Regions from separate parts of the Bacillus sp. JJ1122 genome, predicted to be linked through region 1. Evidence: a T-box and tRNA genes for the amino acid it is inferred to sense, from the RefSeq annotation. Region 1 holds a T-box; the other holds one or more tRNA genes.
The links. A T-box is a leader RNA that pairs with one kind of tRNA and senses whether it is charged. The one in region 1 lies ahead of ileS (isoleucine--tRNA ligase), so its partner is inferred to be a tRNA-Ile.

Region 1 (5,979 bases):
AGTGCAGAATCAGCTATATTGAAAATTGGGAAATCGTACCCGAAAATATATGTGTTAATGAAATCAACAACTTCTTTTCGGAACAGCCTGTCTAAAAAGTTCCCGATCGCTCCCCCCAGCATAAAGCCAAGTGAAACACCGAGCAGGAGCTTTCCTTTAGCTGCTTTCTGAATATAAATGACAAGGCCAACAATTACAACGATGGTTATAACATAAAAAAACCACATTTGCCCCTGCAGGATTCCCCATGCTGCACCACGATTGCGGTGAGAGGTGATGTAAAAAAAGTTTTCAATAACCTGGATGCTATCTCCAAGTTCCATGTTTTTAACGATCATCCATTTTGTCAGCTGGTCAAGCAAAATAACAAAAAGTGCAATTATGTAATAAAACACAAAGGTAACCTCCACATTCAGCAATTCATTACCTTTGCATTTTAGCACATATAAGACGAAAACGACAGATATTCTAGAGTACAGGTGTTGATTATAGTTGTTCACAAATCCTAATTTATATTCTTAAGGATCTGTTTAACAAGTCTGTTGATTTCTGTTCCAGGAGCTTCGCTTTCCGAGGGACTGGAGCTGAGCCTCCTCGTCGCTTCACTCCTGCGGGGTCTCACCTGACCAGCTGCGACAGCAGGACACTGATTTGCTTCCTCGAATCTGCCCACGCACGATGAAAATGCTTAAGCATTTTCGGAGGAGTCTTCGCACCCTCCACTACAATCAACAGCGTTTATAAATCAACATTTAGCTATAACAGAGCAATTAAAGCTGCAACTTGAAATCTTTCCCCTTATATGGGGGGCATTTTTAAGAATATAGCGGCTTTCGGCAATATTGTTCCAATTGGGCAATTTCATATGAAGATTTTGCTGTTGGTATACTTTGTAAAACCTCAGGCGGCAAAATCTCTCCAGATATTTCACATTTTCCATATTCACCATTTTCAATTTTCTGAAGCGCTGAATCGATATCATCAAGTTCAGCCTTGATATACTGTAAAATCCTTTCATTTGTGTTTTCAGAATTCAGGTACGCTAACAGTTCTGTTTTCGTTTCACGGAGTTCATTGTAAATGTAATCAAGATTACCTTCCATATATCTGCCCCCGTTCCTGTTTACAGCTATTATTTCCCCGCGCATAATGCTGACTCAGGAAAACTTTTTACATGTACTGCAGGAATTCCCGAAGGTGGAAGATATTTGTTTGTTCAAGGGATCAATTCACATTATCTAAAGATCGAAAAAAGCTCCGGGCAAGCCCGGAGCTTTCATCAATCTAATAATTTTCTTTTAACACAGTTGCACATCGTGGGCAAAGTGTTGGATGGTCCTCAACCTGGCCTACTTCAGGAGTGACAACCCAGCATCTTTCACAAGTTTCGCCTTCAGCTTTTGTTACCGAAATAGCAGCATTTTCAAGCTTAATCGCGTTTTCAGGTGCTTGATCGTAGCTGCCTGCCACTTCAAAGCCTGAAACGATGAATAGCTGGCTCAGATTTTCAGAAATGGAGTCCAGAAGCTCCTTAGTGTTGTCATTAACATATAAAGAAACCTTTGCTGTCAATGACTTGCCGATTACTTTTTCATTCCTTGCTTCTTCAAGTGCCTTGAGGACATCATCCCGAAGCTTCATGAATGCATTCCACTTTGTTTCAAGTGCCACTGCATTCGGAATTTCTTTGTATTCTGGCATATCTGTAAGCTGGACGCTTTCTTCTTTCGCGGATGGAATGAAGTTCCATACCTCATCTGCTGTATGAGAAAGAATTGGCGCAGTCAACTTAACTATTGCAAGGAGACTCTCGTGCAATACAGTCTGGATCGCACGTCGTTCTGCGTTGTCAGCAGCTTCGATATACAGTACATCCTTAGCGAAATCTAAGTAGAAAGCACTTAAATCAAGAGTGCAGAAATTGTTCACCGCATGGTAAACGCCTGCAAACTCATAATTATCATAAGCGTTCCGTACATATTTAATTAATTTATTTAGCTTCACCAGCATAAATTGGTCTACTTCACGAAGCTGCTCAAACGGCACAGCATCTGTTTGAGGGTTAAAATCTGCCAAATTGCCAAGTAAGAATCGGAAAGTATTGCGAATCTTTCTGTACACTTCAGCAACCTGTTTAAGGATGGCATCAGATACACGAACGTCTGACTGATAGTCAACAGACGCAACCCATAAGCGAAGGATATCGGCACCAAGTTGGTTCATGACCTTGGCAGGTACAACGACGTTGCCAATGGATTTACTCATTTTGCGTCCTTCGCCATCAAGAGCAAAACCATGGCTTAATACTCCCTTGTATGGCGCTTTGCCAGTGACCGCTACAGCTGTAGAAAGTGATGAATTAAACCACCCGCGATATTGGTCAGAGCCTTCAAGGTAAAGGTCTGCAGGACGCTGGAGATCATCTCGCTCTAAGAGCACTGCCTGATGTGAAGAACCTGAATCAAACCAAACATCCATGATGTCTGTTTCCTTTGTGAAAGTACCGTTAGGGCTTCCAGGGTGGCTAAAGCCTTCAGGAAGCAAGTCCTTTGCATCTTTTTCAAACCAGATATTTGAGCCTTGTTCACGGAATAAATTTGAAACATGGTCAATTGTTTCATCAGTGATGATCGCTTCGCCATTTTCTGCATAGAAAACCGGAATTGGAACACCCCATGCACGCTGTCTGGAAATACACCAGTCGCCGCGGTCGCGAACCATATTGAATAATCTTGTTTCTCCCCATGCTGGAACCCATTTCGTTTCCTCAACAGCCTGAAGCAGCTCCTTACGGAAATCTTTAATGGATGCGAACCACTGAGCAGTCGCACGGAAGATTACTGGCTTCTTCGTTCTCCAGTCATGCGGGTATGAATGTTTGATAAAAGAAAGTTTCAGCAACGCGCCAACTTCTTCAAGCTTTTCTGTGATCGGCTTGTTTGCTTCATCATAAAATAATCCTTCAAATCCTTCAGCTTCAGCAGTCATAACGCCTTTATCATCTACTGGGCATAGAACCTCCAGACCATACTTTTGACCAACGTAGAAGTCATCTTCCCCGTGGCCAGGCGCGGTGTGGACGCAGCCAGTTCCAGCATCTGTCGTAACGTGCTCCCCAAGCATAACGAGTGAATCTCTAGAATATAAAGGGTGGCTTGCAAGAATGCCTTCAAGCTCTTTACCGGTAACCTTTTTAAGAGTTACTGGATTTTCCCAGCCGATTTCGTTCGAAACCGCTTCAAGCAATTCTTCAGCAACAAGGAATTTCCTATCGTTTGCTTCAACTACAACGTATGAAAGGTCTGGGTGGACAGAGATTCCAAGGTTTGCAGGAATAGTCCATGGTGTTGTTGTCCAGATGATGATTTCAGTATCTTGGTCAAGAACTCCTTTTCCATCCTTCACCTTAAAGCCAACATAAATCGATGCAGAACGCTTATCCTGATATTCAATTTCAGCTTCAGCCAAAGCAGATTCACTTGAAGGAGACCAGTATACTGGCTTCTTACCTTTATAGATGTAGCCCTTCTTTGCCATCTCACCGAAAACCTTGATCTGTTGTGCTTCATATTCAGGCTTCAATGTGATGTATGGATTTTCCCAGTCTCCCCTGACACCAAGACGCTTAAATTGCTCGCGCTGGTTGTCGACCTGCTGGTAGGCATACTCTTCACAGAGCTTCCTAAACTCAGCGACAGTCATTTCTTTACGCTTTACACCTTTGTTGGTAAGCGCCTGTTCAATCGGCAAACCATGTGTATCCCACCCAGGAACATATGGTGAACAGAAACCGCTCATTGATTTGTAACGCACGATGAAATCTTTAAGGATTTTATTCAACGCGTGACCCATATGAATATCTCCGTTTGCGTATGGAGGGCCGTCATGCAGGATGAACAGCGGGCGGTCTGCCGTGTGTTTCTGCACTTTTTCGTAAATATTCATTTCTTCCCATTTTGCCTGGATTTCCGGTTCCCTGTTTGGAAGGTTTCCGCGCATTGGAAATTCGGTCTTCGGCATAAGCAACGTATCTTTGTACTCCATTAAATTAATCCTCCCTATTTTTTACCCTGGCAATCATGATCGCGATGTTAGGAAATGGCTGCATTAAACTTTCCTGTTGATTTAAGCTTCAATCAACAGGTGATAGACATTGTCCTTTAACACAGCCCAGAAAAATAAAAAAACCCCCTCATCCCTGAAAAGGGACGAGAAGGTTTATTCCCGCGGTACCACCCTAAATAGACAAGAATGAATCATTCTGTCCTCTTAGCATTCTTAACGCGAATGTTACGCCTGCGCTTACTTATTCTGATCGAATGTTCAGCTCGGAACTAAAGGGTGATTTTCAGGCTACTCGCTCGCAATGGGCTTCCACCTTCCCCATTTCGCTTTTTTGGCAAGCATTTGAACAGCCGTACTGTCCCTATCAACGTTTCTTTCATGTATTGCACTTTGTTATGAAATTATATGCGAAATGACCTGCTTGCGTCAAGCCAGTGAATCTTCTTCTTCTCTCTGAGCAGTCTTTAATTCAGTTGAATCAAGTTCGTATTCGAGTAAGTGATCCCAGTCATCTGTGTTCAGCATATCAAGCTGTGCTTCGATCAGCATCTTGAATCTGGTCCGGAATACCTTTGACTGCTTCTTCAGTTCCTCAATTTCCAACGCGATTTTACGTGCTTTGGATAGTGATTCATTGATGATTCTGTCAGCATTTTTCTCTGCTTCCTTTACGATCAGCTTAGCCTCTTTTTGCGCGTTGCGGCGAACTTCTTCTCCGGCTTCCTGGGCAATTACGATTGATTTATTAAGGGTTTCTTCAATATTCGTAAAATGGCCAAGCCTGGAATTCATTTCGTTGAGCCTTTCATCAAGCTCTTTTTTCTCACGGATAATAAGTTCATAATCTTTGATGACTTGATCAAGAAACTCATTTACTTCATCTTCATCATACCCGCGGAATCCCTTGTTGAATTCTTTGTTGTGTATATCTAACGGCGTTAAAGGCATGACGCCACCTCCCATTAAGTTATAATCCTATATGTACTTAAAGCAATGATTCGACAAAAAAACTAAAAATCCTTCTTTTATAACTATATAATTATTTTTTCCTTCCGGCAATAACTCGATATTTATCTTTTTTCGTTTTGCCTTCTATACTGATAATTTTCGCACGGCCAAATCCGCGCGCAGAAAGGACGTCACCTTCCCCACATTCAAAGGCCGTGTTTTCAATAGCCGTCCAGTTTACTTTCACATGGCCATGCTGGATCAAAAGCTGCGATTTCTGTCTAGAAAGATTGAAGAGGGATGACATAACCGTATCAAGCCGTAAGGAAGACACTGTCGCATTCATTTCATTCCATTCCTCTGCAGTCGCTATGGCTTCGCCAATATCCAGTTCTGTCAGGTTTATAGAAGCCCTTCCGACCGATTCAAGCTGCATTCTTATATAATCTGCAATTTCTTCAGCCGCAAAAAACTGAACGGTGTCGCCTTCAATGAGGATATCACCAAACTTCCCGCGCTTTAATCCGAGCGACATCAGGCTTCCAAGTACCTGGCGATGTTCGATGGTAATGAATTTCTTCGCATATTCAATTCCAAATAGCTTGATTTGAAAATCCTCCTGCTGGGCTTCCATATATTCTGGATATAGATAAGCCCGCTTTCGTTCAGATCCATTAGCACCGCCGAAAAGCTCCCATTTGACATCAGGATGTTTTCCAATGACGGTTGCTAGGATTTGCTGTTCTCTAGGATCGAGAAAGTCGGTTAATTTTGGCGCATAGCTCTGTTCCACGTATTCTTTCCAATTGATGACCTGGTCAATAAATTCACGTTCCTCAGGACGAAAATGCTGATAAATGTTCATTGTGATCTCCTTTGTTACAAAACCTTATATCCCCAAATAGAAAATAAACAGGGTCTGAAACAGACCCTGCAAAAATAGTCATATTTTTAAAACCAATGAGC
Region 2 (5,979 bases), on a different contig from region 1:
CCGGCATAATCACCGATTCCTTTACTACAGCACCCTTCCTTACTGTCACTCCCTGAAAGACAACTGACTTGGATACTTCCCCTTCAATTTTGCATCCCTCATTGACAAGAGAATCCGTCACTTCGCCTTCCGGACAAATGTATTGCGGCGGCTGATTAGGGTTTACTGAATAGATTCGCCATGACTGATCAAACAGGTTCAATTCGCAGTTCCGGTCCAATAAATCCATATTCGCTTCCCACAGGCTTTGAACAGTTCCTACATCCTTCCAATATCCTTTAAATGGATAGGCAAAAAGTTTCTTTTCTTCTTTTAGCATTAAAGGAATGATATCCTTGCCAAAGTCATGGCTTGATTCAGGATTTTGATCATCCCTTATCAGATATTCCCTTAAAACGCTCCATTTAAAAATATAAATCCCCATAGAAGCAAGATTATTTTTTGCATCTTCAGGTTTTTCTTCAAATTCAGTAATTTTCAATTCAGAATCGGTGTTCATAATGCCAAAACGATTTGTTTCCTCCCACGGTACCTCGATGACAGATATGGTAGCATCCGCACTCTTTTCAATATGGTAATCAAGCATCAGTTCGTAATTCATTTTGTAAATATGGTCACCAGAAAGAATCAGCACATATTCAGGGTCATATTGGTAGAGATAATTCAAATTTTGATAGATCGCGCTTGCGGTTCCGGAATACCATTTCACCTCGGATGTTTCAGCGTATGGCGGCAGCACAGTCACACCGCCATCCTTTCTGTCAAGGTCCCACGCACTTCCTATCCCGATATAAGAGTTCAGTAAAAGCGGCTGGTACTGTGTCAATACACCAACAGTAAAGATTCCCGAATTCGTGCAGTTGCTAAGAGGGAAATCAATGATCCGATATTTGCCGCCAAAAGGGACAGCTGGCTTAGCTAGGTTCTTTGTCAATGAGTGCAGCCGGCTTCCTTTTCCTCCTGCCAACAGCATTGCTACGCATTTCTTCTTTTGCATGATTGTTTCTCCCCTTTCTTTTGATAACAGGACGTAAAATCGAAATTCCGAATGGAGAAATATTCATTTCTATAGAATATGGCCTTCCATGGAAGGCTATTTCTTTCGCTTCAATCACCTTTTTATTGATAAAACCAGAGCCCCCATATGGCGGGGAGTCGCTGTTCATTATTTCCCGGTACTCACCTGGCCTTGGTACTCCGATCTTATAATCGCTGTATAATTTTTCAGTAAAGTTGCAGACAATCACAAGTATTTCTTCCGGGTTCTTTCCTTTTCGAATAAAGGAAAATATCGACTGCTCATGGTTATCCGCATCAATCCATTCAAACCCTTCATAGCTCTGGTCCACTTCATATAATGGCTTTGAACGTTTGTAAAGTTTCATTAACTCCTTCACATAAACGTTCATTTTTTGATGCATTTCATAATCAAGCAGACTCCAGTCCAACTGCTCCTGGTCTTTCCATTCAGAGAACTGTCCGAACTCAGTTCCCATGAAAGTCAGCTTTTTCCCAGGATGTGCTGCCAAGAAGCCAAGCAATAATCTGAGCTGCGCGAATTTTTGCCAGTAATCTCCAGGCATTTTATCAAGCAATGCCTTTTTACCGTGGACCACTTCATCATGTGAAAAAGGAAGAACAAAGTTCTCAGAAAAGGCATACAAGAGAGAAAAAGTTACTTTATCATGTATATGCTTCCTTTCATGTGATTCTGTCTCCATATACTTTAATGTGTCATTCATCCATCCCATGTTCCACTTGTATGTAAAACCAAGCCCTCCATACTCCACAGGAGCTGTCACCTGAGGCCAATCAGTCGAATCCTCAGCAATCATCAAAGCAGCAGGCTCATATACCTTTACAGCCCTATTCAGCTTCTTTAAAAACTCCACTCCATTCGGATTAGCAGTCTGAACTGAATTAGGCCAGTAGATGATATTAGCCACAGCATCAACCCTAAAGCCATCAATATGATATTTTTCAAGCCAGAATAAAGCACTGGAAATCAGGAAGCTTTGGACCTCTGTTTTTCCCAAGTCAAAATTGGCCGTTCCCCAGACACGATTTTCACGATCATTTTCATATTGATATTCATAAACATAGCTGCCATCAAACTGGTACAGCCCATGCGCATCCTTGCAAAAATGTCCTGGAATCCAGTCAAGGATTACTCCAATTCCATTTTGATGGCATAAATCAACGAAATACATAAAATCATGCGGGGTGCCATATCTGCTAGTAACAGAGAAATAACCGGTAGATTGGTAGCCCCAGGAGATATCGAGCGGATGCTCAGTTAGTGGCAATAATTCGATATGTGTATATCCATGCGTTAAAATATATGGAATCAGCTCATCTGCCAGTTCACGGTAAGTAAGGAAAGAGCCATCTGCTGCCTTTTTCCAGGAGCCTGCATGCAGCTCATAGATATACATAGGTTCCTCCAGGCTGCTTTTCCTCTCCCTCTTCTGCAGCCACTTATAATCACTCCATTTATAACCTTCGAGTGGATAAACAATTGAAGCTGTATTCGGCCTAAGCTCTGAAAAGAACGCGTATGGATCTGCCTTTAAAAACCTCTCACCTGCCTGGGTTGTGATTTCATACTTATAAATCGTCCCAGAGAGGTCGCCTTCTAGTACAATCTGCCATACACCTTCATTATTCACTTTGTGCAAACCAAAACCGTTTCCATCCCATTGATTAAAGTCCCCTGCCAGACTCACAGCCCTGGCGTTTGGAGCCCACACACAAAATCGAGTATATGTATTAGATTCATTTTTAATGACATGCGCACCAAATAAATTGTAACTCTGGTACAAAGTGCCTTCATGGAATAGATGCAATTCAAACTCTGTAGGATTGATTACCAAACCCTTCCACCTGCCTTTATTAGAACATGCTTAATATTTTTGGAAACACCCTTTTTCAGTAGTATTCTAGTTAGCAGCGCGAAATCCTTGTAAACATTTTTTTAATATTTCGACAATAAAACTTAATATAATATTAATATCGACAAACACTGACAATTGGTAGCGCTTTAATGTACTAAATCTTCCAATTACGCGAATTATGTTGAAGGAAAGTTTGCTGATCATGAGAAGAGAATAATATTTTTTCAGAGGAAATGTTGAAATCACTCAGATGAAAGATAGTAATAGCAGTAAAAATATTATTAATATGATAACGTTTTCATTTCTACTTAGAAGTTCCTTATTACTTATTGAATTTTATGAGGCGAATATCACATTCTTTATTAGTGGATAAGGAGGTTTTGTACTATATATAGATAAAAGATATACACCTAGGAGCCCTACGCAATTTGTATAAAGAAAACCTGGCGTTATCTGGTTGCTTAATGATTTAACTAACTGGAAGTTCGATTGATTTACCTAATTCCGATTTTATTGAACCTAAAATCATTCTTATTTACCCAATGCAAGATTTTATTAAACCTAAATTGTGTTTAATCTGTTTAGGAATTAGTGAATTAGTAAAAAAACAGCTAACTTTTTGGTTCAGTCTGTCTTAAAGCTCTTTTAACCGAAGGATGTATTAAAAGCAATTGAGGTTTTAGAAACACCTGTTGAATTATGTGGACGGCGCGAGACCCCTTGAAAATGCTATCCCATTTCCTTCGTGGGCAGGTAATTGAGGAAGCATTTCAAAGTTCTGCTGGATGAACGCGTCTTGTGGTACATAGGTGAAAATGACCGCCTGAGTATCATCTCAAACCTAAGGCGCGTCCATTGACATGGCTGCCCCGGGCCCCGCCAAAGTAGAATTTGGTCTATGAAAAGCCTACTGTAAGGCTTTTTCACATTTCTTCCGAGGAAAGCGGATGGCTGGAGCGGAAATCAACAAATAAGGTTAACTTAGCCAAAAAGAAAAAAAGCCGTTAGCAATTTTGCTAACAGCTTTCCTTATGACCCCTACGGGATTCGAACCCGTGTTACCGCCGTGAAAGGGCGGTGTCTTAACCGCTTGACCAAGGGGCCTTATGGCGGAGAAGGAGGGATTTGAACCCTCGCGCCGGTTACCCGACCTACACCCTTAGCAGGGGCGCCTCTTCAGCCTCTTGAGTACTTCCCCATATGGCTCCGCAGGTAGGATTCGAACCTACGACCGCTCGGTTAACAGCCGAGTGCTCTACCACTGAGCTACTGCGGAATAATAAAATGATAAAAAAAATGGGCCTAAATGGACTCGAACCATCGACCTCACGCTTATCAGGCGTGCGCTCTAACCAGCTGAGCTATAGGCCCTTATGGAGCGGGTGAAGAGAATCGAACTCTCATCATCAGCTTGGAAGGCTGAGGTTTTACCACTAAACTACACCCGCAAAAAATGGGGCGACTGATGGGAATCGAACCCACGAATGCCTGAACCACAATCAGGTGCGTTAACCACTTCGCCACAATCGCCATATTTCAAAATGCATATTAAATTAAAAAAAAATAAAGGTGGCTCAGGACGGAATCGAACCGCCGACACAAGGATTTTCAGTCCTTTGCTCTACCGACTGAGCTACTGAGCCACAAATGGCGGTCCCGACCGGGATCGAACCGGCGATCTCCTGCGTGACAGGCAGGCATGTTAACCGCTACACCACGGGACCAAAGTTTTTTTCAAATGTATTACTTGAAAAAAACTTAATTGCGGGGGCAGGATTTGAACCTGCGACCTTCGGGTTATGAGCCCGACGAGCTACCGGGCTGCTCCACCCCGCGACGGTAATAAATGCAAATTAAATTATGGAGGAGGTAGAGGGATTCGAACCCCCGCGCGGTGTTACCCGCCTGTCGGTTTTCAAGACCGATCCCTTCAGCCGGACTTGGGTATACCTCCGTGAAATAACAAACAATATATGGTGGACCTTGTAGGACTCGAACCTACGACCGGACGGTTATGAGCCGTCTGCTCTAACCAGCTGAGCTAAAGGTCCATGTTTAGCCTAGATTGAATAGGTTCAACCAGATTGTAAAATTGGTAGCGGCGGAGGGGATCGAACCCCCGACCTTACGGGTATGAACCGTACGCTCTAGCCAGCTGAGCTACACCGCCAAATTAAATTTTCAAAAAGATATGGTGGAGCCTAGCGGGATCGAACCGCTGACCTCCTGCGTGCAAGGCAGGCGCTCTCCCAGCTGAGCTAAGGCCCCATATTATATCAGTAGCATGGTCGGGAAGACAGGATTCGAACCTGCGACCCCTTGGTCCCAAACCAAGTGCTCTACCAAGCTGAGCTACTCCCCGATATAGAGTAAAATATTGGCGCGCCCGAAAGGAGTCGAACCCATAACCTTCTGATCCGTAGTCAGACGCTCTATCCAATTGAGCTACGGGCGCATATGATGTTAAATCGAAAATGGTGCCGAGGACCGGAATCGAACCGGTACGGTAGTCACCTACCGCAGGATTTTAAGTCCTGTGCGTCTGCCAGTTCCGCCACCCCGGCTAAGGAACTTTTGGAGCGGAAGACGGGATTCGAACCCGCGACCCCAACCTTGGCAAGGTTGTATTCTACCACTGAACTACTTCCGCATACATATTTTTTTTTAGAAAAAATGGTGCGGGTGAAGGGAGTCGAACCCCCACGCCTTGCGGCGCCAGATCCTAAGTCTGGTGCGTCTGCCAATTCCGCCACACCCGCATATAAAGTTGAAATGGTGAGCCATGAAGGACTCGAACCTTCGACCCTCTGATTAAAAGTCAGATGCTCTACCGACTGAGCTAATGGCTCGTACGTTTGTAATTAGGTTAAAGATGGTGCCGGCGAGAGGACTTGAACCCCCAACCTACTGATTACAAGTCAGTTGCTCTACCAATTGAGCTACACCGGCAAATGTAATGGTGGAGGATGACGGGATCGAACCGCCGACCCTCTGCTTGTAAGGCAGATGCTCTCCCAGCTGAGCTAATCCTCCATTTGAAACTGCCCGGCGACGTCCTACTCTCACAGGGGGAAACCCCCAACTA

Region 2: it encodes a tRNA-Ile, which carries the amino acid that the T-box ahead of ileS (isoleucine--tRNA ligase) is inferred to sense. The anticodon was not compared.

The regions. Positions count from the first base shown of each region.
Region 1 is NZ_JBALQL010000001.1:350,357-356,335, forward strand. Features, by position in the region: gene lspA (signal peptidase II) at 1-395, opposite strand, end outside; gene V7201_RS01720 (TraR/DksA family transcriptional regulator) at 816-1,103, opposite strand; gene ileS (isoleucine--tRNA ligase) at 1,285-4,044, opposite strand; T-box leader at 4,202-4,442, opposite strand; gene V7201_RS01730 (DivIVA domain-containing protein) at 4,492-5,013, opposite strand; gene V7201_RS01735 (RNA-binding protein) at 5,105-5,878, opposite strand; gene V7201_RS01740 (YggT family protein) at 5,965-5,979, opposite strand, start outside.
Region 2 is NZ_JBALQL010000014.1:378,472-384,450, forward strand. Features, by position in the region: gene V7201_RS09770 (glucose-1-phosphate adenylyltransferase) at 1-997, opposite strand, end outside; gene glgB (1,4-alpha-glucan branching protein GlgB) at 915-2,873, opposite strand; tRNA gene V7201_RS09780 (tRNA-Glu) at 3,927-3,998, opposite strand; tRNA gene V7201_RS09785 (tRNA-Ser) at 4,002-4,092, opposite strand; tRNA gene V7201_RS09790 (tRNA-Asn) at 4,096-4,170, opposite strand; tRNA gene V7201_RS09795 (tRNA-Ile) at 4,192-4,265, opposite strand; tRNA gene V7201_RS09800 (tRNA-Gly) at 4,269-4,342, opposite strand; tRNA gene V7201_RS09805 (tRNA-His) at 4,349-4,424, opposite strand; tRNA gene V7201_RS09810 (tRNA-Phe) at 4,465-4,537, opposite strand; tRNA gene V7201_RS09815 (tRNA-Asp) at 4,543-4,618, opposite strand; tRNA gene V7201_RS09820 (tRNA-Met) at 4,657-4,730, opposite strand; tRNA gene V7201_RS09825 (tRNA-Ser) at 4,756-4,848, opposite strand; tRNA gene V7201_RS09830 (tRNA-Ile) at 4,869-4,945, opposite strand; tRNA gene V7201_RS09835 (tRNA-Met) at 4,988-5,064, opposite strand; tRNA gene V7201_RS09840 (tRNA-Ala) at 5,087-5,162, opposite strand; tRNA gene V7201_RS09845 (tRNA-Pro) at 5,180-5,256, opposite strand; tRNA gene V7201_RS09850 (tRNA-Arg) at 5,273-5,349, opposite strand; tRNA gene V7201_RS09855 (tRNA-Leu) at 5,370-5,458, opposite strand; tRNA gene V7201_RS09860 (tRNA-Gly) at 5,470-5,544, opposite strand; tRNA gene V7201_RS09865 (tRNA-Leu) at 5,569-5,653, opposite strand; tRNA gene V7201_RS09870 (tRNA-Lys) at 5,668-5,743, opposite strand; tRNA gene V7201_RS09875 (tRNA-Thr) at 5,768-5,843, opposite strand; tRNA gene V7201_RS09880 (tRNA-Val) at 5,852-5,927, opposite strand; rRNA gene rrf (5S ribosomal RNA) at 5,938-5,979, opposite strand, start outside.